One region of the Mesorhizobium sp. P2_C7 genome, then DNA from elsewhere that is predicted to be linked to it. Evidence: riboswitches for the same ligand, from Rfam matches in the RefSeq annotation. Region 1 holds a riboswitch; each other region holds the start of a gene.

Region 1 (7,549 bases):
TACGATCAGAAGAAAATCGTCGAAGCCTTGCGCGCTTTCGAGCGCGGCGAGATCGTCGTTGTCATGGACGATGATGGACGCGAGAACGAGGGTGACCTGATCGTCGCCGCCGTCCATTGCACGCCGGAGAAGATGGCGTTCATCATCCGTCACACCTCCGGCATCGTCTGCACGCCGATGCCGCGCGAGGAGGCCAAGCGGCTCAACCTGGCGCCGATGGTGGCCGACAATGATTCCGCCCACACCACTGCCTTCACCGTCAGCGTCGATTTCAAGCACGGCACGACAACAGGCATTTCGGCCGAGGACCGCACGCTGACCGTGCGCAATCTCGCCAACGGCAATGTCGGCGGCTCGGATTTCGTCCGCCCCGGCCACATTTTCCCGCTGATCGCGCGCGAAGGCGGCGTGCTGATGCGCTCGGGTCATACCGAAGCCGCGGTCGATCTGTGCAAGCTCGCCGGTCTGGCACCGGTCGGCGTCATTTCGGAACTGGTCAATGACGACGGCACCGTCAAGCGTGGCCCGCAGGTCTCGGCCTTTGCTGAAGAGCATGGTCTCAAACAGGTTTCGGTCGCCGACCTCATTGCCTACCGGCAACGCAAGGAAACGCTGGTCGAACGCGTGGCTTGCTCGGAAATCGACACGCTCGGCGGCAAGGCGCAGGTCTTCACCTACACGCTGCCCTGGGACCCCATGCATCACGTCGCCATTGTCTTCGGCGACATCCGCGACGGCGAGGAGGTGCCGGTGCGCCTCCATTCCGAGGATGTGGTGACCGACGTGTTCGGCACCAGCCACCGGCTCGACGGCATCATGAAGGCGATGGGCGAGCGCAGGCGTGGCGTCATCGTCTACCTGCGCGAGGGCTCGGTCGGCGTCGCCCATCAGGAGCGCAAGCGGCCTGCGAGCGGCGACCGCGAGGATCACGAAGAGGCGCGCCGCCGTGAGAACGAATGGCGCGAAATCGGCCTCGGTGCGCAGATCCTCAAGGATCTCGGCATTTCCTCGATCAATCTGATCGCTTCGCGCGAACGCCACTATGTCGGTCTCGAGGGCTTCGGCATCCATATCGCCAAGACCGAGATTCTCTGAAGGGCAACTGCTGGGGATAGAGCCCAGTCTGTTTGAAACCGGGCCCTTCGGGGGATCATTCGGCGGGAACGGCGCCTGCTTCACATCCTTCCAAGGCGCATTCAGGCGTGGCCAGGCTGCGCTGACCAAGCAACACGGTGACCAGCGCGATCGTGCCGGCCGCAACCGACACCCAGAATCCGTTCTGGGCGCCGAACGCATCCACCACTGAGCCGGCCGCGAACGAGCCCAGGGCCATGCCGATGCCGATCCCGGTGGTCACCCAGGTGATGCCCTCGGTCAGCATCGCCTCCGGCACATGCCGTTCGATCAGGCCGAACGCCGTGATGAAGGTCGGCGAGATCGCCACGCCGCTGACGAAGACGGTCAACGCCAGCAGCGGCACCGTGCCGGCGGTGAGCGGCAGCAAGGTGCTCAGCGCGATGATGGCGATTGCGATGGCAAGCTGGCGTTGCAGCGGTGCTTTCAGGTTGAGCGCGCCGACGATGATGCCGAGCACGAACGATCCCAGCGCGTAGACACCAATGACTAGGCTTGCGGCGCCTGGCTGGCCAAGTTCCTTGGTGATCGCCACGGTGCTCACTTCCGTCGTCGCGAAGGTCGCGCCGATGAAGATCAGGGCAAAGGTGATGATCTGCACCGGCCGCAGGCGGATTGCCGAGCCGCGCGACCCATGTTCCACCGGCCGCACTTGCGGCTCGGTTGAGCGCTGCAAGATGAACGCCGTCGAACCGAAAGCGAGAAACAGCGTGCTCGCCAGCATTCCCGCTTCCGGGAACAGGGCGGCACTCAGGCCGACCGACAGCGATGCGCCGGCAATGTAGACCAGTTCGTCAGCAGCCGACTCGAAGGCGAACGCGGTGTTCATCTCCGGCCGTCCGCGAAAAATCTCGGTCCAGCGTGCGCGCACCATTGCCGGGATGCTGGGCATCGCCGCCGCCAGCAGCGCCGACACGAACAGCGTCCATACAGGCCAGTCCTGATTGGCCGCCGCAATCAGGACCGCGAAAGCGAGCACCGAGATGATCGTGGCGGGCACGACGATCCGCGTCTGGCCAAGGCGATCGACAAGCCTTGATATTTGCGGCGCCACGAAAGCGTTGGCCAGCGCGAATGTCGCGGAGACCGCGCCGGCCAGCCAGTATTCGCCACGCGTCTGCGACAGCATCGCCACGATGCCGATTGGCGCCATCGCGATCGGCAGCCGCGCCATGAAGCCCGCTGCTGCAAAGCCCTTGGCGCCAGGGGCGCGAAAGATCTCCGAATAGGGATTTTGCATGGTCCGGTTCCTCGACAAGGACGGATTCGACAATTACATACGATGCGTATGATTGTTAGATAGATCATACGCGGCGTATGTCAATTGGCATACGAAGCGTATGTTGGTAGGTCCAGGAGCCATGCACAAACCTCGCAAGGAGATGATCGCAGAGACGCGCGCCAAGTTGATCGCGGCCGCCCGGCATGCCTTCGGCACGATCGGCTATGCCCAGGCGTCGATGGATGATTTCACCGCTTCGGCCGGGCTGACACGTGGTGCACTCTATCATCACTTCGGCGACAAGAAGGGCTTGCTGCAGGCGGTCATCGCCGAAATCGACGGTGAGATGGCGGCGCGCGTGAACGAAGTGGCGTCGAGAGCACCGACCCGCTGGCAGCATTTCGTCGACGAATGCACGACCTATATCGAAATGGCGTTGGAGCCGGAAATCCAGCGCATCATGTTCCGGGATGGCCCGGCCGTGCTGGGGGATCCTGCACAATGGCCGAATGCCAATGCATGTGTCGGTTCAATGACCGATCATCTGACCAGGCTGCAGGAGGAGGGCGTGGTCGTTCCCAGCCTCGACCCCGAGACTGCCTCGCGGCTGATCAACGGGGCGAGCAGCCAGGCAGCGCAGCGGATCGCCAATTCGAGCGACCCCGAAGCGACGTCGAAGAAGGTGGTGGCGGCCTTCAAGCAGTTGCTCGAAGGCTTGCTCAAGAAGCAGGGTTCCCAGCCGGTCTGAAATCCCCTTGCTGGTCTGGCGCGCCACTCCCACGATTGACAACAGCCGGTTTCAGCGCATCCTCTCGCGCCATCTCTGAGGGGAGATTCGGGGCATGTGGGATTTCGATATCAGCAGGTCGGTGTCCATCATGATGCGGACCTGGCCCTTCATTGTCTTTCGCATGATCGTCTATTTCGGCATCACGCTGGCCTATATCGTGGCGACCGGCACGGGCGCCTCCGTTGGCTACGGCGTTGGCCATATTTCCGCCGATCCCGACGGGCCGCTGTCCTTTGCCTTGTGGGGCGGCGTGGTCGGCTTCGGCGTCGTCTCGATCGCCGTCTACTGGATCCGGGAATACATCCTCTATGTCGTCAAGGCCGGCCATATCGCCGTCATGGTCCATCTGGTCGACGGCCGCGACATTCCCGACGGCCAGGACCAGATTGCCTATGCCAAGGACATCGTGACCCAGCGTTTTGCCGAGGCCAACATCCTTTTCGTCGTCGGCCAACTGGTCAAGGGCGCCATTCGCGCCATCACAGGGCTGCTCGGCGGCATCGCCGCCTTCCTGCCGATCCCGGGCTTGAACGGCCTGGTCAGCTTCGTCAACACGGTGATCCGCCTGTCGTTGACCTATGTCGACGAGATCATCCTCGGCTACAACATCCGCATCAATTCATCCTCGCCGTTCGAGACTGCCCGCCAAGGCGTCGTGCTCTATGCCCAGAACGGCAAGATCATGGTCAAGAACGCCGTTTGGCTGGCGGTCATCATGTGGGGCGTCTCGTTTGTCATTTTCCTGCTGATGCTGGCGCCCGCCGGCGCGATTCTTTTCTTCATGCCCGGGCAGCTTGCCGGCTGGGCCTTCGTGCTCGCCATCGTCTTCGCCTGGGCCTTCAAGGCGGCGTTCATCGAACCATTTGCCATCGCCTGCCTGATGCAGGTCTACTTCAGGACCATCGAGGGCCAGGTGCCCGATCCCGCCTGGGACGCCCGGCTGGCCGAGGCGTCGTCGAAGTTCAGGGAACTCAAGGACAAGGCGCTGGCCTCCTTCGGCGGTTCGCGCTGGGGCACGGCCGGCGCGACGCGCTGATCGGCAGTGGTCGCCGGCGCGGCATCGACCCCGTTGAGGCGCGCCACGGTCGATTTGAGCAACGCTTCACCTTGCCCGCAAAAGGTCTCGCTCATGATCAGTTCCGGCAGCGGCAAGCGGCGGCCCCAGCCATGCGCTTCGAGGTCCGGCTTTGGCGCGAACTCGGAAACACGGCCGACGCAGAGATAGGCGACCGGCGTAACATGCTCGGGAATTGACAGCAGGCTTTTCAATGCCTGCGCCTCGATGATGCTGACCCAGCCGACCCCGACACCCTCGGCGCGCGCCGCCAGCCAGAAGTTCTGCACCGCGCAAACCGTGCTGTAGAGGTCCATCTCCGGATTGTGCCAGCGCCCCAGCGGCGAACCCTTCGAACGCTGCCGGTCGCAGGTGATGCAGATGTTGAGCGCGCTTTCGCAGATGCCTTCCAGCTTGAGCTTGCGGTAGAGCGCCTGTCGTTCTTCCGCGATGGCCGGCAGTTCCTGCTCTCGCGCCGCCAGGAACAGGTCACGCACTTTTTCCCGTCGCTCGGCATCGCGAATGACGATGAAATTCCAAGGCTGCATGAAGCCGACCGACGGCGCATGGTGCGCGGCAAGCAGCAGCCGCGCCAGCACCTCATCGTCGAGCGGGGCTGGCAGGAAATGGCCGCGCACGTCGCGCCGCGTGAACATGGCGCGATAGACCGCATCGCGCGCACTCTGGTCAAATCCGTCGCCAACAGAGGCGGTCATGTGTGTTGGCATCGCGTGTCCCCTTGCGATTGCTGTGGATGTCTTCCGCCTGACCATGCGGATGACGATGCCTGCCAGGCCGGTCTTCTGGCTTGGGATCAACCCGCGTCCGGTGCCTTCCCGTCATCGACAGTGGCATTTACCGGCGCGGTCCCCCTTACAGCGTTGGGCACGCCACGGAGTTCAACCGTGTTCCCGATTCTCCCGCTTGCGGCGGGCACCAGGCAGTGGCGGCGACCTTACGCCGAAGCGCTGACGACGCCAATGCCTGCAGCGACACCAATGGACGCATGTGTGATTTTCCCCAGCCATCAGGCCACAACGCATGGCCATCGCGACGTCGGGGCACTAGATAGGGAAGATGACCACACGTCTCTATACCCATCCGATCTTCCTTGAGCACATCACGCCCCCCGGTCACCCTGAGCGGCCGGATCGCTTGCGCGCCATCGAGCGGGTGCTTGACGATGAAGCTTTTGTCGCGCTCGATCGCATCAAGGCGCCGGAAGGCGACGAGGCCACCATTCTCTACGCGCATCCCGCCGATTTCGTCGCCCGCGTCCGCGCCGCCATTCCCGACGAGGGCATCGCCCGCATCGACGCCGACACGTCAGTCAGCCCGAAGAGCTGGCAAGCGGCGATAACCGCGATCGGCGCCGCCAACGCCGCCGTAGACGATGTCTTTGCCGGCCGCGCCGACAACGTCTTCGTCGCCGCGCGGCCGCCCGGCCACCATGCCGAAAAAACCACGGCCATGGGCTTCTGCCTCTTCAACACGGCGGCGATCGCCGCGCGCTATGCGCAGAAGAAACATGGCGTCGAGCGCGTTGCGGTCGTCGACTGGGACGTCCATCACGGCAACGGCACGCAGGACATTTTCTGGGACGATCCGTCGGTGCTCTATTGCTCGACGCACCAGATGCCGCTTTATCCCGGCACCGGGGCGAAGAGCGAGACCGGCGCCGGCAACATCGTCAACGCGCCGCTGGCGCCGCAGACCGGCAGCGAGGTTTTTCGCGATGCCTTGCTGTCGCGTATCCTGCCGGCGCTCGACAATTTCGCGCCCGACCTGATCATCATTTCGGCGGGGTTCGACGCGCACCATCGCGATCCGCTGGCCGAGATCAATCTGACCGAGGATGATTTCGACTGGGCGACCGGCCAGCTGATGCAGCGCGCCACACGCCACAGCGGCAACCGGCTCGTCAGCCTGCTCGAGGGTGGCTACGATCTGCAGGGACTGGCATTTTCGGTCGCCGCCCATGTCGGGCGACTGATGAAAGGGTGAATGATGGCTGGAGAGACCAACGAAGACGTCAAGGCGATGAGCTTCGAGCAGGCACTCGACGCGCTGGAAAAGATCGTCGATGATCTGGAGCGTGGCGACGTGCCGCTCGACCAGTCGATCAGGATCTATGAGCGCGGCGAGGCGCTGAAGGCGCATTGCGACCGGCTGCTGAAGGCCGCCGAGGACAAGGTCGAGAAGATCAGGCTGTCGCGCGACGGCAAGCCGGTTGGAGCCGAGCCGCTCGACGCCGACTGAGTCATGCTTCCCGAACGATGGTCTTGCCTCACCGGCTTTTGGACATGATCATAGTCGAGGATAGCAGCCGTCCCGATTGAAACGGCTTCAGGACAAGAGGAGGTTCGGAAACGATGTGCAGAAACATCAAGACCCTGTTCAATTTTGATCCGCCGGCAACCAATGACGAGGTGCGCGACGCCGCACTTCAGTTTGTCCGCAAATTGAGCGGAACGACGCGACCTTCGAAGCAGAACCAGCACGCCTTCGATCATGCGGTCGAAGCCATCGCGGCATCGGCGCGTGAGCTTCTCGATTCCCTCGAAACCCATCAGCATCCTCGCAATCGCGAAGAGGTGGCCGCCAAGGCGCGCGCGAAATCAGCGATCCGTTTTGCCTGATGCGACAAGCAGGCACGGCCGCTGACAAGGAGAGTCCATGAGCTTCTTCCCCGGGAAAGACCCTGAAGTCGGCGACGCCTTTGCCAGCGACCAGATCGAGCTGATGGTCATTCCGAACGCCAAGGACATCGGTGGTTTCCAGGTACGCCGCGCATTGCCGACCGCCAAAAGACGGCTCGTCGGGCCTTTCATCTTCTTCGACCGCATGGGCCCGGCGATCCTGCGCGCGGGCCAGGCGCTCGATGTCCGTCCGCATCCGCATATCGGGCTGTCGACGGTGACCTATCTGTTCGACGGCAAGATCAGGCATCGCGATTCACTCGGCACCGAAATGGTCATCCAGCCCGGCGACGTGAATTTGATGACCGCTGGCCGCGGCATCGTCCATTCCGAGCGCACGCCGGAGGAATTGCGTGGCGCGCCGATGTCGGTCTCCGGCCTGCAGACATGGCTGGCACTGCCGGACGGCAAGGAGGAAGTGGCACCGGTTTTCGAGAACACCGCTGCCTTGCGCCTCCCCGAGATCGATGCCGAAGGCGTCACCGGGCGCGTCGTCATCGGCGACTTCCAGGGACTGCGGTCGCCGGTGAGGGCTCACTCCGAGACGCTTTATGCCGACCTCAGGCTGGCGCCGGGCGCCAGCGTGAAAATCCCGGCCGATGCGGAAGAGCGCGCCATCTACACGCTGGAGGGCGACGTTTCGATTTCAG
Region 2 (7,549 bases), on a different contig from region 1:
AGCTTCGGGTATAGGCTGCGCTGCAGACGCTGGATCAGGCGCCGCTTTAGGCCAGTGCCGGAAAGCCTTTGGCCGACTTCGCTTTTGCCGGATAGGCGTCGGTTTCCTGTTACCCGCGCAGGAATCACCACGGCAGATTTGACCCGCTGATTCTGCTTTGGGGAAGCAATGTCCACCCATGTGCGCCACCCGGTCTGGCTGCCGGCCTTGCGGCCGGCCGACGCGCGCACCTTCGCCTCGCTCTATGCGGTCGAATCCTTCGCCCGCGCCACGGTGTCGAGCGTCATCCCAATCCAGGCCTACGAGATCCTGCATAACGAGCAGATCGTCTCGATCCTCTACACCATCGTGGCGATGCTCGGCCTGTCGGTGACGCTGTTCATGCCGATGCTGATCCGACGCTTTGCCCGGCGCTGGGTCTACACGGCAGGCGCCTGCCTGCTGGCCATCGGCTCGCTGTTCTTCGTCACCCATACGCTTGCCGGACAATTGGCCGGCATGCTGTGCCGCGTGATGGGCGCCAGCGCGCTGTCGATCACGCTCAACCTCTACATCATGGACCACATCCGCAAGACCGATTTCATGCAGGCCGAATCACTGCGCATGGCGTGGTCGATGTTGGCCTGGACCGGCGGGCCGACGCTCGGCATCTTCCTCTACACGCGCTTCGGCATCTACGCCGCGCATGGTGCGGTGGCGGTGTTCGCGCTGGCCTTGCTGGCGCTGTTCTGGACCTACCGCCTGGGCGACAACCCATCGATCCGCCCTGGCAAGACGCGGCCGGCCAATCCGCTCGCCAATATCGGCCGCTTCGTCGCCCAGCCCAGGTTGCGGCTGGCCTGGCTGATAGCCTTTGGCCGCTCCTGTTTCTGGACGACGTTCTTCGTCTACGGGCCGCTGTTCATGGTCATCACCGGCGAGGGCAAGCTGGCCGGCGGTCTTTTGGTTTCGGCCGGCAATGCGCTGCTGTTCATGGCCATCTTCTGGGGTAAGGCGGGCAAGCGCTTCGGTGGCCGCCGAACCATGACATTTGCCTACTTCGCCATGTCGGCCATGCTGCTGGCGGCGGGTGCGGTCGGCCAAACCGTGCCGCTGCTCACCGGCGCCTTTCTGCTCTGCGGCGCTTTCTTCACCATCGCGCTCGATGCACTGGGCTCGACCGCCTTCATGCGCTCGGTGCGATCCTATGAAAGGTCGCAGATGGCGGCGGTCTATCGCACCTATCTCGACTTTTCCGAACTGACGCCGCCGCTGGTCTATTCGGTGGTGCTGGCGTTCTTCGGGCTGGGCTCGGTGTTCGTCACGCTCGGCCTGCTGGCGGCGGTCTGCGGCTTCGTGACCTGGCGATACCTGCCGAAATCGCTGTGATCTTCACGGCTTGGGGGTAGCTGCTGCGTGCCGCTCGCGGATCCAGTTGTGGAAGCGGTGCAGGTCGTACTCCTCGGGCATCAGCACGCCGGCCGCATGGCGCATCGAGCGCAGACCTTTCTGATTGACCTCGCAGATCCCTGCATCCTCCTCCAGCACCTGTTTGCCGAAGGCGACGATGTTGTCGATGTCGGTTGCATCAAGCGCCTCGGGCGCAAACAGCCATTCGGCGACAAGCTCGGTCTGCTCGGGGCCAAGCGGCACCAGCCGCACGGTCCTGATATAGTCGACATGGCCGACGATGAACATCGACGGCAGGTTGGTGGCGTAGGTCTGGCCGGCGGCGCGTTCGGCTGATGTGAGGCCGGTGAAGACCGGCCCATGCGCCTGTCCGTCGCGCGACCATGTCTGCGCGCCGGCGCGCAGGCCGCCGGAAAACTCCGGCGCGTCATTGTCGGCGTGGCGGGACCATTCGGGATCGTCATGGCGGCCCATCAGGCCGCGGCCATAGATCGGCACCAGCCGCGACAGGTCCTTGTGGACGCCCGGACAATGCAGGCACTCGTTGAAGTTTTCCCAAAAGATCTTCCAGTTGCAGTTCATTACCTTGCGCAGCACATGGCCGGTAACAAGCGTTTCCAGCGGCCAGTTGGCGAGACTGCCGGACGCCGGATCGAAGGATGTTTCCGCCGAGCCGGCGGCGTCCTCTTGCAGATTGACGAAGACAAAACCGCGCCACATCGAGAGCGCCACGCGATAGAGTGGATGATCGGCCTTGTCGAAGCCTTCCGGCAGCGACTTCGACGGCACGCGCACGAGGTCGCCGCGCAGCGAATAGGACCAGGCGTGGTAGGGGCAGGTGATGAGCCGCGCCTTCAGCCGGCCTTCGCCTTCCTGGCAAAGCTGCGAGCCGCGATGGCGGCAAGTGTTGTGAAAAGCGCGCAATTCGCCAGTTTCGTCGCGCAGTACGAAAATTTCCTGCGTGCCGACGCGGAAGGTGCGGAAAGAAAGCGGCTGCGCAAGGTCGGCCTCGCGGCAAACGAGCAGCCAGCTTTTGTACCAGATGGCGTCGAGATCGCGCTGATAACTGTCCGCATCCCAATAGGCCGACGATGGCAGCGTCGGTTCGGCCCGGGTCAGGCCGTTGTAGGGATCGCGCTCGCTTGCAATGGGCTGCATGGCTGGCTTCCTGTGGATTTGTCAGCCGACACCTGACCACGGGAATTGTCAATTGTTGTGCCGGAGACCCGATTTATCTGGATGGCGCAATCGCGCTGGTTGTCGGCGGAATTTGGTTTGCCGGTCGCGGCGATTTTCCCTATAGTCGCGCTTGTCGTCGGTTCCGTTTGGAGCCAAGAGGGAATGCGGTGCGGGCGGACTTGTTGCCCAATGCCGTGGCTGCCCCCGCAACTGTGTGCGGTAGTCCTCTCCATATGCCACTGAAGGTTTCTCTTCGGGAAGGTGGGGAAGGGCGCTGATCCGCGAGCCAGGAGACCTGCCGGCGACAGGAAACTGACTTCGATGCCCTCGGGTGGAGGGTGAAAGGACAAGACATGACTACCGCTTCCGTCTCCCTCGGCGCCTCCGTCTCCTCGCAGTCGCGCTTCATGCAGCTTGCACTCGTGGCGCTGCTCGGCATCTTCGTTGTCGGCTTTGTCGGCTTCTCGCATATCGATGCGGTCCACAATGCGGCTCACGACTATCGCCATTCGATGGCGTTTCCCTGCCACTGACGAGGATTTGACATCATGAACCTGTTTCGCAACGTCGTGTTCATCGCGGCGATCGCAGGGCTCGTGGCCGGCGTCGTTCTCGCCTGCCTGCAGGCCTATGCCACCGTGCCGCTGATCCTCAAGGCGGAAGTCTACGAACAGGCCGGCGGCGGCCACCATCATGACCATGCCGCTACGGCTGCAACCGATACCAGCGCCATGAGCACAGCCGCTCAGGCGGCGAATGCAATGAGCTCTGCCGCCCCGGCGCCTGCGGAAGCAGCCACTCCGACCGCGGAAGACGAAGGCTGGGCGCCGGCCGACGGTTTCGAGCGTTTCGCCTTCAGCGTTGTCGCCAATATCGTCACCGGCATCGGTTTTGCGCTGATCCTGGTCGCGGTTTCCGAATTCGCCGGCGGCATCGGCAATTGGCGCCAGGGCGTGTTCTGGGGCCTCGCCGGCTTTGCCGTGTTCACGCTGGCACCAGGCCTCGGCCTGCCACCGGAATTGCCCGCGATGCCGGCGGCCGATCTCACGCAGCGCCAGATCTGGTGGTGGGCAACCGTGGTGGCGACCGCGGCGGGTCTCGGCCTGATTGCGTTCCGCAAGTCGCTGCCGCTCGCGATCCTTGCCGTCCTGCTGATCGTCGCGCCGCATATTGTCGGCGCACCGCAGCCCGACAGTTTCGAGACGCCGATCCCGGAAGGCCTGCACCACCAGTTCGTGGTGGCGGTCACAGTGACCAACCTGGTGTTCTGGCTGGTGCTCGGCGCCGTCGTCGGCGTGGTGCGCGGCCGCTTCACCGGCACCGCGACCAGCCTGCGCGACAGCTTTGCCTGATCGCAGCAAGCTGACCTTCATCATCGGCGGTGCGCGCTCCGGCAAGAGCGCGCATGCCGAAACCCTGGCGACAGTTCCACCCTCGCCATGGACCTATATCGCCACGGCGCAAGCCTATGATGACGAAATGCGTGAGCGTATCGCGTTGCACCGCTCGCGGCGCGGCGAGGGCTGGGCGACCATCGACGCACCGCTCGATCTCGCCGGCACGCTCGAGGCTTTGCCGGACGATCAGCCGGTGCTTGTCGACTGCCTGACACTGTGGCTGACCAATCATATGCTGGCCGAACACGACCTCGACCTTGAATGCCGTCGGCTGGCGGACGTGCTGTCGCGGCCGCGCGGGCCCTGGTTCGTCGTGTCCAATGAAGTCGGCCAAGGCATCGTGCCGGACAACGCACTGGCGCGCCGTTTTCGCGATGCCGCCGGCCGACTCAACCAGCAGGTGGCCGCTGTCGCCGACACGGTGCTGCTGATGGTGGCGGGGCTGCCGCTCAAGGTGAAATGAAATGACCGATATCGACAACAAGACCGACCGGGATGAAGAACGCCACCGCGCCAAGATGGCCAAGCGCAAGGCGGTGCAGGATGCCGAGGTGGCGGCCAAGACGATCGAGAAGGGGCTGCTGATCGTCAACACCGGGCCGGGCAAGGGCAAGACCACCGCCGCTTTTGGTCTGGCGCTGCGGATGCTCGGCTACGGCAAGCGTGTCGGCGTCGTCCAGTTCATCAAGGGCAAATGGCACACCGGCGAGAAGGATGCCTTCGCCGCCTTTGGCGACCGCGTCGTCTGGCACGCCATGGGCGAGGGGTTCACCTGGGAAACCCAGGATCTGAAGCGCGACATTGCCGCAGCCGAAGCCGCATGGGCCAAAGTGCTCGAACTGATGGCCGATCCATCGATCAGCCTGCTGGTGCTCGACGAACTGAACATCGCGCTGCGCTACGATTATCTCGATCTCGACAAAGTGGTTGCGGCGCTGAAGGCGCGGCGCGAGGGCCTGCATGTCGTCGTCACCGGCCGCAACGCCAAGCCGGCACTGGTCGAGGCGGCCGACCTCGTCACCGAGATGGGTGTGACCAAGCACCATTTCTCGGCGGGCGTGAAGGCGCAGCAAGGCATCGAGTTCTGATTAGCCTTAACCAGCAGGCCCGATCACGCGACGATGACGATTGCCGAGACCAAACCGAACAGCGCGATCAGCAGATAATCGGCGACACGATAGAGTTTCAGCGCCTGCCTGATGTCGATGCTGTCGGCTTCGCGGCGGCCGCCTTCGCCCATGAAGACGTCGTCGACCAGCACGCCGCCATAGCTGCGTGGTCCAGCAAGCGCCAGGCCGAGCGCGCCGGCCATCGCCGCTTCCGGCCAGCCGGCATTGGGCGAGCGGTGTTTTTTCGCGTCGCGCCACACGGCATGCCAGGCGTTTTTCGCATCAGCACCCCTGACGAGGAATGCGGCCAGCACGATCAACAGCGCCGTCAGCCGCGATGCCGGCAGGTTGATCCAATCGTCGAAGCGCGCCGCCGCCCAGCCGAACGCTTCGTGGCGCGGGGTGCGGTGGCCGATCATCGAATCGGCGGTGTTGGCTGCCTTGTAGGCAGCGCCTCCGGCCAACCCGCCGACGCCGGTCCAGAAGGCGGGAGCAACGATGCCGTCGGAAAAATTCTCGGCCAGGCTCTCGATCGCCGCGCGGCTGACACCGGCCCGGTCCAGCGATTCGGGATCGCGGCCGACGATGCGCGAGACGGCGATGCGTCCAAGAGCCAGGCCACCTGTGTCGAGCGCGTCGGCCACGGCCTCGACATGCTCGTAGAGGCTCTTCTGCGACAGAAGCGATGTCGCCAGAAGGGCGGCAACGATCAATCCCATGGGAACGAACCAGAGCAGGATCTGCACGCCGAGCCCGATCGCCGCCGGCACCAGCACGATGACCAACAGCGCCTGGACACCACGCTTGCGACGCAGCGCGTCGGGATCAGTGGCGCGGTTGAGCCGGCCGTCGAGAAAGGATATCAGCCTGCCGAACCACGTCACCGGATGGCCGATGGCGCGAAACAGCCAGTCCGGGTAACCCAGGACGAATTCAGCGGCCAATGACAGGAAAGCGATCAGGATTGACATGAAGCTTCTTGATGGGGCGGCGGTGGACCATGGTGGAAGTCTCGGCCGGGCGAGGGCGCTTTTCCCCAACGCGCCGCAGCCTTTCGTCGACCTCTCGACCGGTATCAATCCGCACTCCTACCCGCTTTTCGAGCTGCCCGCCACCATCCTGTCGCGGCTGCCGGAGGCAACGCGTGCCAGCGAGCTGGTCGAGATCGCGGCGAGCGCCTATGGAGCGCCATCGCCGGCCAACCTTGTCGCGGCACCCGGCACGCAGATCCTGTTGCCGCGCGTCGCATCGCTGATCGCGCCCGGCAAGGCGCTGGTGCTGGGTCCGACCTATGCCGAACATGCGCGGGCAGCGGCGATCGCCGGGCACGCGGTGACGGAGGTCGGCGATTTCGAAGTATTGGCGGAAGCCGACCTTGCCATCATCGTCAATCCCAACAATCCGGATGGGCGCATCATCGCGCGCGACAGGCTGCTGGCACTCGCCGCAGGGCTGCGCGCCAAGGGCGGGCTGCTGGTCGTCGACGAGGCGTTCATGGATGTCGGCCCGCGTCAGCACAGCCTCGCAGGCGATGTCAGCCAGGGCGGCATCGTGGTGCTGCGCTCGTTCGGCAAGTTCTTTGGCCTGGCCGGGCTGCGGCTCGGTTTTGCGCTTTCCGATGCGGCGACGGTCGGCCGGCTGGACACGCAATTCGGACCATGGGCCGTCGCCGGCCCGGCGCTGGAATATGGCATCCGCGCGCTTGCCGATATCGACTGGCAGGACGCGATGCGGGCATCCCTTGCGGAGGCATCGGCACGGCTTGATGTGCTGTTCGGCCGCTTCGGCGCTGCTGTCGCGGGCGGCACCACATTGTTCCGCTATCTCCGCTTGCCGGATGCCGCCGACCTGTTCGCCACACTTGGCGAGCGCGGCATCCTGCTGCGCCATTTTGCCGACCGTCCTGGCGTCTTGCGCGCCGGCCTGCCGGGGAGCGAGGTGGAATGGCAGCGGCTCGAATCCGCTCTTGCCGAATGGGCGTCCCGGCGCGAGGATCGATCGAAGGGTTCGAAACAATGATCCATGTCTGCTCTCTGGCGAAGGTCGAGGAAACCGTGGCACGGACCGGCGCCGACCGCATGCTGTCGCTGCTCGCCGCTGGAACCGACGTTGTGCGGCCGGCCTCGATCGCCCGGGAGAATCATCTGCATCTGGTCATGCACGACATTGCGGTGGCGCAGGACGGCATGACCATGCCGGGCGAGGAGCATGTCCGCAACCTGCTTGATTTCGCGCGCCGATGGGACCGGGCAAAGCCGATGGTCGTGCATTGCTATGCCGGCATCAGCCGCTCGACCGCTTCGGCCTACATCATCGCCGCGGCATTGGCACCGAAGCGCGACGAAGCCGAACTGGCGCAGACGCTACGGGCACTGTCGCCCTCGGCGACGCCCAACCCGCGGTTGATTGCAGTGGCCGATGTGCTGCTCGACCGCAATGGCCGCATGATCGAGGCGATCCAGGCGATCGGGCGCG
Region 3 (7,549 bases), on a different contig from region 1:
TGCCATGATGGTGCAATCCATGGCGCACCTGCCCGGACCGCCTGATATCGCCTTCGTCTGCGGCTCCAACGCCTTCGTTTCGGCCGCCGCCCAAGCGCTGATCGATGCCGGCGTCGCAGCGGAGATCATCCGCACCGAGCGCTACGGAGTTTGAACGGACACGGCATTTCGAGAGGTTTCCCGTGTCGTCGTTCTGAGCCTTGGCATCGCCCGGCGGTCACGCCTCGATTTCGAGCGCAGAAAGCGGCTTCGAGCAGCAGGCGAGGATAAAGCCGTCGTCGATTTCGTGATCGAGGATGCCACCATTGTGGCTCATCTCGACATCGCCGGCGACCTTCTTCACCTTGCAGGTTCCGCAGAGGCCGAACTCGCAGGCGGCGGGTATCCGCACGCCCGAGGCGCGAGCCGTCTGCAGCACGGTCTGGCCGGCGACGCATTCGGCCTCGACATCCGAGAGCGAAAACCGGATCGGCGTCGCGGCTTCGACGACAATCGCGGCGCCGTCTTCCGCCGGCGAGGTGAATGGTGCCGGGATCTCCTCCACGACAGGCGCCGCAAAGCTCTCCTGATGGTATTTCGTCATGTCGAAGCCGGCGGCGTCCAGCATGCCGCGCACGGCGCGCATGAAGGGATCGGGGCCGCAGCAGAAGATTTCACGCTCGCGGAAATCGGGCGCCAGCAAGGGCAGCCGGATCGCGTCGATGCGGCCCATATGGCCGAACCAGCCCTCGCGGCTGGACCGCTCCTCGATCATGAAGCCGAGCGACAGGCCCGGCATGCGGCTGCCGAGCAGTTCGAGTTCCTTGCGGAAAATGATCTCTTCCGGGCGCCGCGCGCAATTGACGAAGCCGACATCGGTCCATGGCGCGCAGTCGTTCAGCCAGCGCAGCATCGACATCATCGGCGTCACGCCCGAGCCGGCTGAAATGAACAGGTACTTGGCGGCCGGGTGGCTGTGCAGCGAAAAGTCGCCTGTCGGCCCATAGGCCTTGACGTGCGAGCCCGGCGTCAGATGGTCGAACATCCAGCGTGTGCCGATGCTGCCCGCTTGAGCCTTGATCGTCACCGCGATCGAGAACGGCCGCGATGGCGACGACGACAGCGTATAGGTGCGCATCAGCGGCCCGTCGGCGGTCGGCAGTTCCAGCGTCACGAACTGGCCGGGCTTGTAGCGGAACCAGGTCTGGTTGTCGGAGCGGAAGGTGAAGGTCTTCACATCAGGCGCTTCGTCGCTGACGCCGATCACCTCCAGCACCTGGAGCCGGTCGTTCCAGGGCGTCATCTGGTCGAGATGGCGATAGAGGCCGAGATCCGTCATCGCATTCATCCTCTTGTCCTCACTCTTGCCCTGTGCATGTCGAGTTCCCAAAACCGCTGCGCACTTTTGGGCGACATGCACTATGCAACGCTGCGCAGCGCCGGCCGGCCGCCTTCGGCAAGGCGCGGGCCGATGAACGACGCGTACCACTCGACGAACTGGATGACGCCACCCTCATGCAGCTCCGAATAAGGGCCGGGCTCGTAGGCAGGCGACAGGATGCCGAAGGCGTTTTCCTCGACGATCCGCCGGTCCTGGTCGTTGGTCTCGGTCCAGACGTGGGTGAGTTCGTCGAGATCGTAATCGATGCCTTCGACCGCATCCTTGTGAACCAGCCATTTGGTCGTCACCGCGGTCTCCGTGGCGCTGATCGGCAACACCCGGAAGGTGACGGCGTGGTCGCCCAGAATGTGGTTCCAGGTCGTCGGATAGTGATAGAGCAGCAAGGAACCGATGCGGTCGGTCGAAACGCTGTCGGACAGGTTCTTCTTGACCGCACGCTTTCCCGTCATCGTGTAGCTGACGGCATCGCGCAGCAGCGGCGCGCGGGTGGCGCGGTACTGTCCGGCCGGATCGATGCGGAATTTGCTCGGCAGGCCGGCCGCTTCGCATTTCGCCCAGTGCGCAAGCATTTCCGGGTCGCTGTCGGCGCCTTGCACGCCGGTCACCGTGGGTGCCTCTGGAAAAGTCTTGCAGAGCTCCGGATGATTGCCGGCGCAATGATAGCACTCGCGGTTGTTTTCCCAGACCAGCTTCCAGTTGCCCTTCTCAACAATGGTCGATTCGAACGCCACCTTGGCCTCGCGCAGCCGGTGCGGCAAAAGGTAGGGCTCGATCATCGCGCGCATCGGTGCGAAATCCGCCGGCTCCTTGGCCAGGCAGATGAAAATGTAGCCGCCGACGCTTTCACAGGCGACGGGCTTTAAGCCGAACTGGCTCTTGTCGAAACCGTCGGCCATCTGCCTGGCAAACAAGAGCCTTCCGTCCAACTCGTAGGTCCATTGGTGATAGGGGCAGACCAGCTTTGCCGCCGTGCCCTTGTCGGAATTGCAGACGCGGCTGCCGCGATGGCGGCAGGAATTGTGGAAGGCGTTGATATTGCCCTTCTGGTCGCGGACAAGCACGACTGGATAGTCGCCAATCTGCGCCGTGATGTAGCTGCCCGGCTTCGGCAGCTCGCAATCATGACCGATGAACAGCCAGTCGCGATACCAGATCAGCTCCATGTCGAGCTTGAAATAGTCTGGATCGGTGTAGAAGGGCTGTCCTAGCGAAAAGCCTTGCCGCCGGCCACTCAAGAGCCTCAGCATGTCGTTGCGAGCATCCATGTCCTGTCCTCGTTTCTAAGGACTGAACTGGTGGTGACGGAGGAAGGATTGGACGCAGGCCGGCGATGCGCCGGACATGCACTATCCGCCTCTTGACCGCCCACCGCGATCAGTCGAGTCTAGACATCTCGGGCTGGTTTCCGGGCTCTGGAGTTGTCCTTGCGGACCATCGCGACACCTTCCCAGGCTGACGCCCAGTGGTCTCCCGTTGCGACTTGAACTCCACCACCGTTGCGGGGGCAGCGCCGGATTCTGACCGGCTTCCCAATTCTCCGCCTCGTCGTCACGAAGCGGCACCTGAGATGACATGATCTAATCACGATCGCGGGCGCGTCATCGGCATGAAAACGACATCGTATCCATGCGGCGCGACACGCTTGCGAAACGTTCCGGTCGGTGATCGCGAAGCGGAAGCCTTTCTCTTGGGCAACCATAGCCGGCTCCAATCTCGCCGAAACCGACCCCTTGCCAGGAAGCAGAAAAGGTTAACGGTATCGAAAAGTGACTATTAGCTGCCGCAAAAATCGAACCGAACGGTTCGTTTCTGTTGACTGTGCGTGCAGGACTTGTGAACGCTGGGCCTCCGACACAGTTGGTGATCGGGGTACCTGTTTCGTACAACTCTTTGATATGAATTAGAAAAACATTGAGTGTGGAAACCCCTGGCGCAATTTCAAGTGGTGGATTCTTGGTCCACGCGGAACAACTTCGTGATTGGAAATGGCTGGATGGCTCTCCCACATCGGGGCTGTCCGAACGACGCGATTTCTTCCCAAGACACGCCGCTAGACGGACGGCAAAAATAAGAAATACTGGAGTACCAAAAAATGAAAAAGATCATCCTCACTGCCGCCGCCCTTCTGGCCATTTCCGGCAGCGCCTTCGCGAACAGCGACCACTATGGTTCGAATGCCCCGGCAGCCACCGCTGCTGTCGACAGCTCGTACACTGCTTCGACCAAGAAGTCGGAGCCGGCTGCTCAGACGCCTGCCCAGGGTAGCAACCGTAACCTCTTCGGCAATAACTAACAGCCGATTCCCAGAAGGCGGCGGGCTCTCCCGCCGTCCTGGCGAAATCCAGAATTCAGGAGATTTGAAATGAAGAAGATCATGCTTGCTGCCGCCGCCGTCGTGGCGATCTCCGGCAGCGCTTTCGCCGCCAGCGACAACTACGGTTCGAATGGCGCCAACCAGCCTGCCGTCGGTTCGGTTGACAACTCTCAAACGGGCTCGATCCGCAACAGCGGTGGTTTCGTCGGCAAGCTGCTCAATTCGTCGGGTGACGTAGAGAAGTCCGCCCCTCAGAGCGCCGACCGCGACCTCTTCGGCAATCGCTAACAGCCGAAGTTGATTTCCAAAAAAGAGCGGCGGGCCTGGCCCGCCGCTCTTTTCGTGTCGAGACTTGGTTCTGTCTCAAGCCGCCTTTACTTCCGGCTGACGGAGCGAGAAGGAGTGCCCGTCCGCGTCGAAGATGTGAAGGTCGTTGGCGTCCGCGCTCAGCCGCAGCGTCGCACCGCGCTTGACCTCGACATTGCCAGGCAGCTTGGTCACCAGCGGCAGGTCGGCGCGGCCGATGTCGACATAGACAAGCTGGACTTCGCCGAGTTGTTCGACATAGTCGACCGTTCCCTCGAACAGATACTCCGTGCCGCTGGCGATGATCAGATCTTCCGGCCGCACGCCGAAACTCACCGCGGCACCCTTTGCCGAAGCCGGCGTTGCGATCGGCACGCTTGCCTTGCGGCCGCCGACATGGCTGACGACGGTCGGGTTTCCGGTCTTGTCGATGGTCGCCGGCAGGATGTTCATGGCCGGCGAGCCGATGAACTGGGCGACAAACAAATTGCCGGGCTTCTTGTAGAGGTCCATCGGCGTGCCGACCTGCTCGATATGGCCTTCCTTGAGCACCACGATGCGATCGGCCAGCGTCATCGCCTCGACCTGGTCGTGGGTGACGTAGATCATGGTCGTGTTGGGCATCGATTCCTTGAGTTTGGCGATCTCGATGCGGGTGGCGACACGCAGCGCCGCGTCAAGGTTCGACAGCGGCTCGTCGAACAGGAACACCTTCGGGTTGCGCACGATGGCGCGGCCGATGGCGACGCGCTGGCGCTGGCCGCCCGACATGGCCTTGGGCAGGCGATCGAGATATTTGGTCAGCTGCAGGATTTCCGCGGCCTGCTTCACGCGGCGGTCGATCTCGGCCTTGTTCTCCTTGCCGATCTTCATCGAGAACGCCATGTTGTCGTACACCGTCATGTGCGGGTAGAGCGCGTAGGACTGGAACACCATGGCGATGCCCCGCTTCGACGGCGGCACGTCGTTGACGACCTCGCCGGCGATCTTGAGTTCGCCGGAGGTGATTTCCTCCAGCCCGGCGATCGACCTCAGCAATGTCGACTTGCCGCAGCCCGACGGGCCGACAAAGACGATGAACTCGCCCGACTTTATATCGAGGTCGATGCCGTGGAGAATGTTCAGATTGCCGTAGGACTTCTTCACTTGTCTTAGCGTGACATCGGCCATTGGTTTCCTCCCAGTGATTTGAAATTCAAGTGATCTGAAGTTCAGTCGATGCGCCCAAACCAGGCGCCGTAGCCGTTGAGCTGTATGGAACCGCTGCTCGCCTGCCCCGAAAATCCGTGTCCCGGCAAAGGTTGCAGCGATCGGTTGCCAAGCTCAATCCTGGTTGGCTTGGCTGCCAGATTGAAGACGCAGACGACCTGCTCATTGCCTGCGCGGCGTGTGAAGGCGACGGTGTCGCCCTCGCTTTCGATGAATGTGATGTCGCCCTTGGCCAGCGCCGGATGGGCACGGCGGAAGGTGAGAAAGCGCCGGTAGTGCTCGAGCAGCGAGCTCTCGTCGCCCTGCTGGACATTGACCGCTTGCGACAGGTGCTTGGCCGGCACCGGCAGCCATGGCTTGGCCGAGGAGAAGCCGCCATTCCTGGCGCTGCCGTCCCACACCATCGGCGTGCGGCAGCCGTCGCGGCCCTTGAATTCCGGCCAGAAGCGGATGCCGTAGGGGTCCTGCAAATCCTCGAAGTGGAGGTCGGCCTCACCGAGCCCAAGCTCCTCGCCCTGGTAGATGCAGACCGAGCCACGCAGCGACATCAGCAGCGCCGAGATGACCTTGAGATAGGCGGTCGTGTCGGCTTCGCCTGCCGCCCAGCGCGAGGCCGGGCGCATCACGTCATGGTTGGAAAAGGCCCAGCACGACCAGCCGTCGCTGGCGACCTTGCCGAACGATTCCAGCACCGAGCGGACCTTGGCCGCGCTGATCTTTTCCGGCGCCAGGAAGTCGAACGAGTAGCACATGTGCACGCGCTTGCCGCCGGCGGTATAGGCCGCCACCACTTCCAACCCACGTTGCGAATCGCCGACTTCGCCGACCGCCGCGGTGGCCGGATACTCATCGAGCAGGGCGCGGAAGCGTTCGAGGAAGCCGAGGTTTTCCGGACGGCTCTTGTCGTAGAGATGGTCCTGGTAGTTGTAGGGATTGACCGCGGGTGCGGTCTGGTCGTTGCGCTGCTCGGGCGGCAGCGGCGGATTGTTCTCCAGGCCCTGGCTGTGGAAGTAGAAATTGATGGTGTCGAGCCGGAAGCCGTCGACGCCGCGCTCCAGCCAGAAGCGGGTGACGTCGAGCAGCGCGTTCTGGACCTCATGGTTGTGGAAGTTGAGATCGGGCTGCTCGGCCAGGAAGTTGTGCAGGTAATATTGCTGGCGGCTGGTGTCCCATTGCCAGGCCGAGCCGCCGAAGATCGACAGCCAGTTGTTGGGCGGCGTGCCGTCCGGCCTGGCGTCCGCCCAGACATACCAGTCTGCCTTCGCGTTGGTGCGGCTCGAACGGCTTTCCTTGAACCATGGGTGGTTGTCGGCAGTGTGCGACAGCACCTCGTCGATCATCACCTTCAAGCCCAGCCTGTGTGCCTCGGCGGTCAGCGCGTCGAAGTCGGCCAGCGTGCCGAACATCGGATCGACGTCGCAGTAATCGGTGACGTCGTAACCGAAATCCTTCATCGGCGATTTGAAGAACGGCGAGATCCAGATGGCATCCGCACCGAGTGCCGCGATGTAGGGGAGCCGGCCGATGATGCCCTTCAGGTCGCCGATGCCGTCGCCGTTCGAGTCCTGGTAGCTGCGCGGATAGATCTGGTAGATCACCGCACCTCGCCACCAGTCGCGATCGACGGCGAGGTCAGGCTTCGAACTGGCCTTCAAAGCGGATTGCATGGTCTCAGCCTCCTTTCACCGAGCCGGCAAGCAGCCCGCGGACAAAATAGCGCTGCAGCGAGAAGAACACGATCAGCGGCACGATGATGGTCACGAAAGCCGATGTCGTAAGGATCTCCCAGTCGCCGCCACGTGAGCCAAGCAGCGCGTTGAGCTTGGCGGTCAGCACGATCTGGTCTGCCTCCGTACCCAGGAAAACCATCGCGACCAGCAGATCGTTCCATACCCACAGGAATTGGAAGATGGCAAACGAGGCCAGCACCGGGAACGACAGCGGCAGCACGATCTTGACGAAGATCTCGAAATCGCTGGCGCCGTCGATGCGCGCCGATTCCATGATTTCGCGCGGCAGGCCGGCAATGTAGCTGCGCAACAGGTAGATGGCGAAGGGCAGGCCGAAGCCGGTATGCGCCAGCCAGATGCCTAGATAGGTTTTCGACGGCATGCCGAAGAAGGCGCCGACGCCGTTGTAGAGCTTCAACAGCGGGATCAGCGACATCTGCAGCGGCACCACCAGCAGGCCGATGATGACCGCGATCAGCAGCGCTCGGCCGGGAAAGCGCATCCAGGCCAGTGCATAGGCGGCAAAGGCGGCGATCAGGATCGGGATGACGGTCGCCGGTATGGTGACAGTCAGCGAATTCATGAACGACCGTCCGATGCCTTCCGAGA
Region 4 (7,549 bases), on a different contig from region 1:
AGTTTTTCGGTGCCGCGATGCAGCAGCCCGATATGCGGATCGACGCGATCGACGACTTCGCCGTCCAGCTCCAGAACGAGGCGCAAAACACCGTGCGCCGCGGGGTGTTGCGGGCCGAAATTGATGTTGAAGTTGCGGACGGAGGTTTCAGCCACGGCTCACGCGTCTCCAGGCCATCTCTTGAAGGCCAACACCCACAAAAGAACGACATTCACTAGTGGCACCATCATCAAAATGCTCAGCGCGGATGGCCAACCAGCCCTTGGAAAGATCCGCCAGTAGGGCACAATCAGCACTACGCAGATAATAGCCAAGATAAGCCAATGCCAAATTGAGAAACTGCCCATCCCTAACCCCTCACTGCTTCGCCTTCTCATCCCCAGGCAGCACGTAGTCCGTGCCTTCCCAAGGGGAGAGAAAATCGAAATTGCGAAATTCCTGCTTGAGCTCGACCGGCTCATAGATGACGCGCTTGGCCTCGTCGTCGTAGCGCACCTCGACGAACCCGGTCAGCGGGAAATCCTTGCGCAGCGGATGGCCTTCGAACCCATAGTCGGTCAACAGGCGCCGCAGATCGGGATGGCCCGAGAACAGCACGCCATAGAGATCGTAGGTCTCGCGCTCGAACCAGTCGGCGCCGCGATAGACGCCGGTGATCGACGGCACCATCGTCTCCTCGTCGGCCTGCACCTTGACGCGGATGCGCACGTTCTGCTTCGGCGACAACAGGTGATAGACGACGTCGAAGCGCTTGGCCCGCGACGGATAGTCGGCGCCGCAGACGTCGATGATCGAGATGAACTGGCAGCGCGTATCGTCGCGCAGGAAAGTCGTCACCTCGACCAGATTGCGCGGCTCGACATGGACGGTGAGTTCGCCGTAGGCGATCGCCGCGTCATTCACGCGGCCGATCAGCTTCTCGCCGAGATAGGTCGACAGTTCGCTCAGGGATGCGGTCATGGATTTACCGTTCGATCGTACCGGTGCGGCGGATCTTCTTCTGCAACAGAAGAATGCCGTAAAGCAGCGCTTCGGCGCTCGGCGGGCAGCCGGGCACATAGATGTCGACCGGCACGACGCGGTCGCAGCCACGCACCACCGAATAGGAATAGTGATAGTAGCCGCCGCCATTGGCGCAGGAACCCATCGAGATGACGTAGCGGGGCTCCGGCATCTGGTCGTAGACCTTGCGCAGCGCCGGCGCCATCTTGTTGGTCAGCGTGCCGGCGACGATCATGATGTCGGACTGGCGCGGAGACGCGCGCGGCGCAACGCCGAACCGCTCCGAATCGTAGCGCGGCATCGAAGTATGGATCATCTCGACCGCACAGCAGGCGAGGCCGAACGTCATGAACATCAGCGAACCGCTGCGCGCCCAGGTGATCAGCGCCTCGGTCGAGGTGACGAGAAAGCCCTTGTCGGCCAATTCGTTGTTGATCTCGAGGAAGAAAGGATCGTCGGACCCTACCGGCCTGCCGGTGTTGGGATCGATCAGACCCTTGGGCTTCGGCGCGACGAGCGTGCCGGAACTGTCGTTCAATCCCATTCCAGCGCTCCTTTTTTCCATTCATAGGCAAAGCCGATTGTCAGCACCGCCAGGAAGACCATCATCGACCAGAAGCCGAGCATGCCGATCTTCGAGAACGAAACCGCCCACGGAAACAGGAAGGCCACTTCCAGATCGAAGATGATGAACAGGATCGACACCAGGTAGAATCGGATGTCGAATTTCATGCGGGCGTCGTCGAACGAGTTGAAACCGCACTCGTAGGCGGAAAGCTTTTCGGGATCGGGATTGCGGTAGGCGACCAGGAAGGGGGCGGCCAGCAGCGCCAGGCCGACGACCAGGGCCACGCCGATGAACAGGACGATGGGCAGGTATGAACCTAGAAGTGCGTTCATGCTCGGCTTTCCGTTGGCGCCAATCCACGTTGATTACAGCACCGGACCCTAATGCGGAAGCGTGACAGTTTAACCGCTGAACCGTTTTAAGGGCCTATGCTGCAACGCGGCGAGGGTTAGCGCAGCACTTCCAGCGAAGCAAGTCAAACCTTGTTCAAAACGCGGTGCTGGACGGCATATCCGAGGAAACTGGTCCGATCCGCTCCTGTTTGATTTCCTTCGCTTTTTACTCCACTTTTGTCTCCTGACAAGGTTGCCGCCAAAACCCTGCTAGCATGGGCCGGAATCACCCATCAGAACTTCGGCCAACCACCTCAGAGTAATGCCTGCATGAAGGAAAAGATCTCGCTTGCCATGGCCCGGCGCATCGCGCTCGCCGCCCAGGGGTTTCTCGATCCCCGCCCTGTCGGTACGCCCGACCGCCGCCATTTCGCCCGCGTTCTCTCCCGCATCGGCCTGCTGCAGATCGATTCCGTCAGTGCGGTGGTGCGCGCTCATTATATGCCGCTCTATTCGCGCCTTGGCCCCTACCCACTCGCCTTGCTCGACAACGCGGCCGTGACGCGCAAGCGCACGGTGTTCGAATACTGGGCACACGAAGCCTCCTTCTTGCCGGTCGAGACCTATCCGCTGATGCGCTGGCGCATGCAGCGGGCCGAGCGCGGCGACGAAATGTATCTCGGTCTCGCCAAATGGGGCCGCGAACACGCTGGCTACATCGAACAGATCTATCGCGAGGTCGCCGATCGCGGGCCGATCGCCGCCTCCGCGCTCGAAGGCCAGAAAGGCTCGGGCGGCTGGTGGGGCTGGAGCCATGCCAAGCACGCCTTCGAATGGCTGTTCTGGGCCGGGCGCATCACAACCGCACACCGTCGCGGTTTCGAGCGGTTCTACGATCTGCCGGAGCGCGTGCTGCCGCAAGCGATCCTCGACCTGCCGGTGCCCGCCGCCGAGGACGCGCACCGCGAGTTGCTGTGCATTTCCGCCCGAGCCCACGGCATCGCGACATCAGGCGACCTGCGGGACTATTTCCGCCTGTCCCCAGCCGACATGAAGGGCCGGCTGGAGGAACTGGTCGAACTCGGAGAGTTGTTGCCGGTGCGTGTAGAAAGCTGGGATAAGCCGGCTTATCTTCACAGGGACGCCCGTCTGCCACGCAAAATCGAGGCCCGCGCCCTCCTGGCGCCGTTCGATCCGGTCGTCTTCGAACGGTCGCGCACCGAGCGGCTGTTCGATTTCCACTATCGCATCGAGATCTATACCCCGGCCGATAAACGCCAGTATGGCTACTACGTCCTGCCGTTCCTGCTCGGCGACCGGATCGTCGGCCGCGTCGACCTCAAGGCCGATCGCCCCGCCAGTGTTCTGCGCGTCCATGCGGCCTATGCCGAGCCGGGCGCGCCGCTTGAAACCGCTGCAGAACTCTTCGATGAATTGAAGCAGATGCAGGGCTGGCTCGGCCTTGAACGTATAGAGGTGACATCAGCCGGCGATTTGGGTCCGGCGCTGGCCGACCTGAGCGTGTCGTAAGCCCACGTTGACACCACTGCCCGCAAAAGCCTAAATCCGCTGCAGACGGTCTCTTCTCTTCAACGAGAGGAGCCAAGAGGGAATGCGGTGCGAAATTCCGATTTCAAATCCGCGGCTGTCCCCGCAACTGTAAGCGAAGAGCCAAGGCCGAAAGCCACTGGGGTATTCCCGGGAAGGCGGCTACCCAAGGCGATGACCCGCGAGCCAGGAGACCTGCCGTCTGCGACTGTAGAATCCGATCGCCCGGCGGGTTTCCGGGCAAGGAGCCCGATTTTTGGACCACGACAGCAGTTTTTCCGCTGGCACAGCGGACAATTCATCCGGCGAGAGCGATGCCCTTGCCGGCGTGACGGTCATCGTCTGTGCCTCCTGTCGCGATGAAACAGGTTCCGATGCTCATCCCCGCGCCGGCGAACTGCTCGCGGACGACACGCGTCACGCCGCGTCTGGCGAATCCATCCGCGTCCGCAGCGTCGAATGCCTCGGCAATTGCAAGCGCCGGCTCAGTGCCGCCATCCTGCGCGATGGCTGCTGGAGCTACGTCTTCGGCGACCTGACCACAGCCAGCGGTGCCGATCTCGTCACCGGCGCCAAACTCTTCGCCACCTCGACTGACGGCCTGATCCCGTGGCGCGGCCGTCCCGATAGCCTGAAGCGCGGCCTCGTGGCCCGCATCCCTCCCCTCGACCTGCTTAAGGACTGATCATGACTGCCTCCGTCTCCCGCGTCCCCTGCACCGTCGTCACCGGCTTCCTCGGCGCCGGCAAGACGACGCTGATCCGCCATCTCCTGGAAAACGCCGGCGGCAAGCGGATCGCCATCATCGTCAACGAGTTCGGCGACATCGGCATCGACGGCGAGATCCTGAAGGGCTGCGGCATCGACACCTGCCCGGAGGAAAACATCGTCGAACTGGCCAATGGCTGCATCTGCTGCACCGTTGCCGACGATTTCGTGCCGGCGCTCGACCAGATCCTGTCGCTGTCGCCGAAGGTCGACCATATCCTGATCGAGACCTCGGGCCTGGCTCTGCCGAAGCCACTGGTCCAGGCCTTTCAGTGGCCGACGGTGAAGAGCCGCGTGACGGTCGATGGTGTCATCGCCGTCGTCGACGGTCCCGCACTCGCCGAGGGCCGCGTCGCCAATGACATGGACGCACTTCAGGCACAGCGCGCCCAGGATGAGACGCTCGATCACGACGATCCGGTCGAGGAAGTGTTCGAGGACCAGATCGCCTGCGCCGACCTGATCATCCTGTCGAAGAGCGACCTGATGGACACCGCGGGCTCCGCCCGCGCCAACGCCATCATCAACGAGCACATCGCTCGCGCCGTGAAGATCGTGCCGACGTCGCAAGGCAAGGTCGATCCGTCGGTGCTGCTTGGTCTTGGCCTTGCCGTCGAGGACGATATCGAGAACCGCAAGACCCACCACGACGACGAACTCGACCACGAGCACGACGACTTCGATTCTTTCGTCATCGACATTGCCTCGGTCGCCAGTCCGGACGAGTTGGCAAAGCGCGTCGCCACCGCCGCCGAGGAAGAAAACGTGCTGCGCGTGAAAGGCTTCGTCGAGGTCGGCGGCAAGCCGATGCGGCTGTTGCTGCAGGCCGTAGGACCGCGCGTCAATCACTACTACGACCGGGCCTGGACGGCCGGGGATGACCGCCGCTCGCGCCTCGTCGTCATCGGCCTGAAGGGGCTGAACCGCCCGGCGATCGAGCGTATACTCGCCGGCTGACGCAAACCACGGGCCGAGATGCACATCCTCACCACGACCTCCGCCTCGCTCGACGATCTCGCCGAGCCGGTCGATCTGCGGCAGACGCCGGCGGATATCGTGGCCCTGTCCTTCACCGACAGCGATCTCGCCGGACTGGCGGCGGCATGGAAGGCCGATGCCGAGCGCCTGCCCTCGATGCGGCTGGCGGCTTTGCGTGACCTGCGCCATCCGATGTCCGTCGACCTCTGGGTCGACAGCGTCGCCCGCCATGCCAAAGTCATCCTCGTGCGCATTCTGGGCGGCTACGACTGGTGGCGCTACGGCTGCGACCAGCTTGCCTCGACCGCGCGCGCGCGCGGCATAAAACTGGCGCTGCTGCCCGGCGAATGCCGCGACGAGGATCTGCGCCTGATCGAAGCCTCGACACTGCCGCGCGAGGAACTCGACGGCCTGCTCGACTATTTTCGCGAGGGCGGTCCAGCCAATATGAGCGCGCTGGTGCAGAAGCTGGCGCGGCTGGCAGGGTCTGAAGCAACAATTTCGGCGCCTGTCGCCGTACCGAAGGCTGGGTACTATGAGCCGGGCCGCGGCGTCGTCCCCCTTCCCCTCGAGGGGCAGGGAAATGCTGTGATCCCCATCCTGTTCTACCGCTCGATGCTGCTGGCCGCCGATGTCGCACCGATCGACGCCCTTTTTGAAGCGCTGCGGCAGCGCCGTATGACGCCGGTCCCCATCTTCGTCTCCAGCCTCAAGGACCCGGTATCGCTGGCGTTCGTCGAAACCGCGCTGGCGGCGTTGAAACCTGCCGCCATCGTCACCGCGACCGCCTTCGCGTCCGGCGCCGAACCCGGCGTCGAAACCCTGTTCGATCGTGCCGGCGTGCCGGTCTTCCAGGTCATCGTCGCCACCACCCGCCGCGACATCTGGGAAAACAACCAGCGCGGCCTGGCGCCCGCCGACCTCGCTATGCATGTCGTGCTGCCCGAACTCGACGGCCGCATCCTTGCCGGCGCCATTTCCTTCAAGGGCGAGAGCGAGGTCGATCCCGCACTTGGTCACCGCGCCTTCGCCAACCGGCCGGAGCCCGATCGTGTGGCGCAAGTGGCGGACCGTGTCGCGGCCTTCATCAAGCTGCAAGAAACGCCGAGCGCCGAGCGCAAGCTTGCCATCCTGATCCCCGATTATCCCAGCGCCCCCGGCCGCACCGGCTATGCCGTCGGCCTCGACGTGCCGTCCAGCGTGCTGGCGATGCTGCAGGACCTCAAGGGACAGGGCTATGCCGTTGACGGGATTCCGCAAACGCCGCGTGCGCTGCTGGATTTGCTGGAAAGTTCAAACCACGGGCTGAAGCTTGACGACTATCTGTGCTTCTCAACCGAACTGCCGAGGGCGGCGATAGCTGCCGTAGAAGGCGCCTGGGGTAAGGCGAAAGATGAAACAGGTTTGCGCGAGGTGCTAACCTCCGCAAAATTCCCCTTCCGCGCCGCCACCTTCGGCAACGTCACCGTGGCGCTTGCTCCCGACCGCGGCCGGTCAGTGGATCGGCGCGCCGATTATCACGACCCGACGCTGCCGCCGCGGCATGCGCTGATCGCCTTCGGCCTGTGGCTGCGCAAATCGCTCGGCGCTCATGCGCTTGTCCATGTCGGCGCCCATGGAACGCTGGAATGGCTGCCCGGAAAGACGGTTGCGCTCAGCCAAAACTGCTTTCCCGAGATCGTCACCGGCCCCTTGCCCGTGATCTATCCCTTCATCGTCTCCAACCCCGGCGAAGCCGCACAGGCCAAGCGGCGCATCGCCGCCGTCACCCTTGGGCATCTGCCGCCGCCGCTGACCGGCGCCGGACTGGACGAGGATCAGCACAGGCTCGAACGCCTGGTCGACGAATATGCCCAGGCCGACGGGCTCGACCGCCGCCGCCGCGACCGCCTCGCAAAGCTGATCGTCGACACCGCGCAGAAGACCGGCCTCGCCTCCGAAGCCGGCGTCGCCAAAACCGATGCACCCGACGAGGCGCTGCGCCGCATCGACGCCTGGCTCTGCGACCTCAAGGATTTCGCCATCAAGGACGGGCTGCATATCTACGGCCGCGCCTCCAACGACGAGCCTGACGCCATGCGGCGTCAAAGCGCTGAAGCCGAGAAGACGGCATTGCTGGCAGCACTCGATGGCCGCCACGTCAAGGCCGGCCCGGCAGGGGCGCCGGCGCGCGGCCGCGCCGATGTATTGCCCACCGGTCGCAACCTGTTCACGTCGGACCCGCGCACCATGCCGACGCCGACCGCCTATGACCTCGGCAGGGCGGCGGCGGAGGAAGTGGTGCGTGGCTATATGCAGTCGCATGGCGACTGGCCGCGTTCGCTGGTCATCGACCTCTGGGGCTCAGCCTCGC

Evidence for each region. A riboswitch is a leader RNA that binds a small molecule or an ion and turns the genes downstream of it on or off. The one in region 1 is predicted to bind cobalamin.
Region 2: another riboswitch for cobalamin. It lies ahead of AC1D2G_RS30370 (CbtB domain-containing protein); the one in region 1 lies ahead of bluB (5,6-dimethylbenzimidazole synthase).
Region 3: another riboswitch for cobalamin. It lies ahead of AC1D2G_RS04775 (aromatic ring-hydroxylating oxygenase subunit alpha); the one in region 1 lies ahead of bluB (5,6-dimethylbenzimidazole synthase).
Region 4: another riboswitch for cobalamin. It lies ahead of AC1D2G_RS30575 (DUF1636 family protein); the one in region 1 lies ahead of bluB (5,6-dimethylbenzimidazole synthase).

Annotation. Positions count from the first base shown of each region.
Region 1 covers NZ_JBFUDW010000007.1:307,873-315,421, forward strand. Annotated here, with positions in the region: gene ribB (3,4-dihydroxy-2-butanone-4-phosphate synthase) at 1-1,095, shown strand, start outside; gene AC1D2G_RS17360 (MFS transporter) at 1,151-2,374, opposite strand; gene AC1D2G_RS17365 (TetR/AcrR family transcriptional regulator) at 2,496-3,104, shown strand; gene AC1D2G_RS17370 (hypothetical protein) at 3,199-4,182, shown strand; partial or broken gene bluB (5,6-dimethylbenzimidazole synthase) at 4,299-4,973, opposite strand; cobalamin riboswitch at 4,977-5,156, opposite strand; gene AC1D2G_RS17380 (histone deacetylase family protein) at 5,278-6,204, shown strand; gene AC1D2G_RS17385 (exodeoxyribonuclease VII small subunit) at 6,208-6,459, shown strand; gene AC1D2G_RS17390 (DUF2277 domain-containing protein) at 6,573-6,839, shown strand; gene AC1D2G_RS17395 (pirin family protein) at 6,877-7,549, shown strand, end outside.
Region 2 covers NZ_JBFUDW010000019.1:57,964-65,512, reverse strand. Annotated here, with positions in the region: gene AC1D2G_RS30380 (MFS transporter) at 169-1,368, shown strand; gene AC1D2G_RS30375 (aromatic ring-hydroxylating oxygenase subunit alpha) at 1,372-2,547, opposite strand; cobalamin riboswitch at 2,689-2,885, shown strand; gene AC1D2G_RS30370 (CbtB domain-containing protein) at 2,922-3,101, shown strand; gene AC1D2G_RS30365 (CbtA family protein) at 3,117-3,920, shown strand; gene cobU (bifunctional adenosylcobinamide kinase/adenosylcobinamide-phosphate guanylyltransferase) at 3,913-4,428, shown strand; gene cobO (cob(I)yrinic acid a,c-diamide adenosyltransferase) at 4,430-5,053, shown strand; gene cbiB (adenosylcobinamide-phosphate synthase CbiB) at 5,077-6,045, opposite strand; gene cobD (threonine-phosphate decarboxylase CobD) at 6,044-7,093, shown strand; gene AC1D2G_RS30340 (tyrosine phosphatase family protein) at 7,090-7,549, shown strand, end outside.
Region 3 covers NZ_JBFUDW010000001.1:987,636-995,184, forward strand. Annotated here, with positions in the region: gene AC1D2G_RS04765 (ferredoxin reductase) at 1-154, shown strand, start outside; gene AC1D2G_RS04770 (FAD-binding oxidoreductase) at 218-1,318, opposite strand; gene AC1D2G_RS04775 (aromatic ring-hydroxylating oxygenase subunit alpha) at 1,399-2,646, opposite strand; cobalamin riboswitch at 2,761-2,962, opposite strand; gene AC1D2G_RS04780 (DUF680 domain-containing protein) at 3,474-3,674, shown strand; gene AC1D2G_RS04785 (DUF680 domain-containing protein) at 3,744-3,983, shown strand; gene AC1D2G_RS04790 (ABC transporter ATP-binding protein) at 4,059-5,171, opposite strand; gene bglA (beta-galactosidase BglA) at 5,213-6,877, opposite strand; gene AC1D2G_RS04800 (carbohydrate ABC transporter permease) at 6,882-7,549, opposite strand, start outside.
Region 4 covers NZ_JBFUDW010000019.1:103,784-111,332, forward strand. Annotated here, with positions in the region: gene AC1D2G_RS30550 (NADH-quinone oxidoreductase subunit D) at 1-155, opposite strand, end outside; gene AC1D2G_RS30555 (NADH-quinone oxidoreductase subunit C) at 358-960, opposite strand; gene AC1D2G_RS30560 (NuoB/complex I 20 kDa subunit family protein) at 965-1,546, opposite strand; gene AC1D2G_RS30565 (NADH-quinone oxidoreductase subunit A) at 1,537-1,902, opposite strand; gene AC1D2G_RS30570 (winged helix-turn-helix domain-containing protein) at 2,233-3,432, shown strand; cobalamin riboswitch at 3,462-3,667, shown strand; gene AC1D2G_RS30575 (DUF1636 family protein) at 3,707-4,135, shown strand; gene cobW (cobalamin biosynthesis protein CobW) at 4,138-5,175, shown strand; gene cobN (cobaltochelatase subunit CobN) at 5,194-7,549, shown strand, end outside.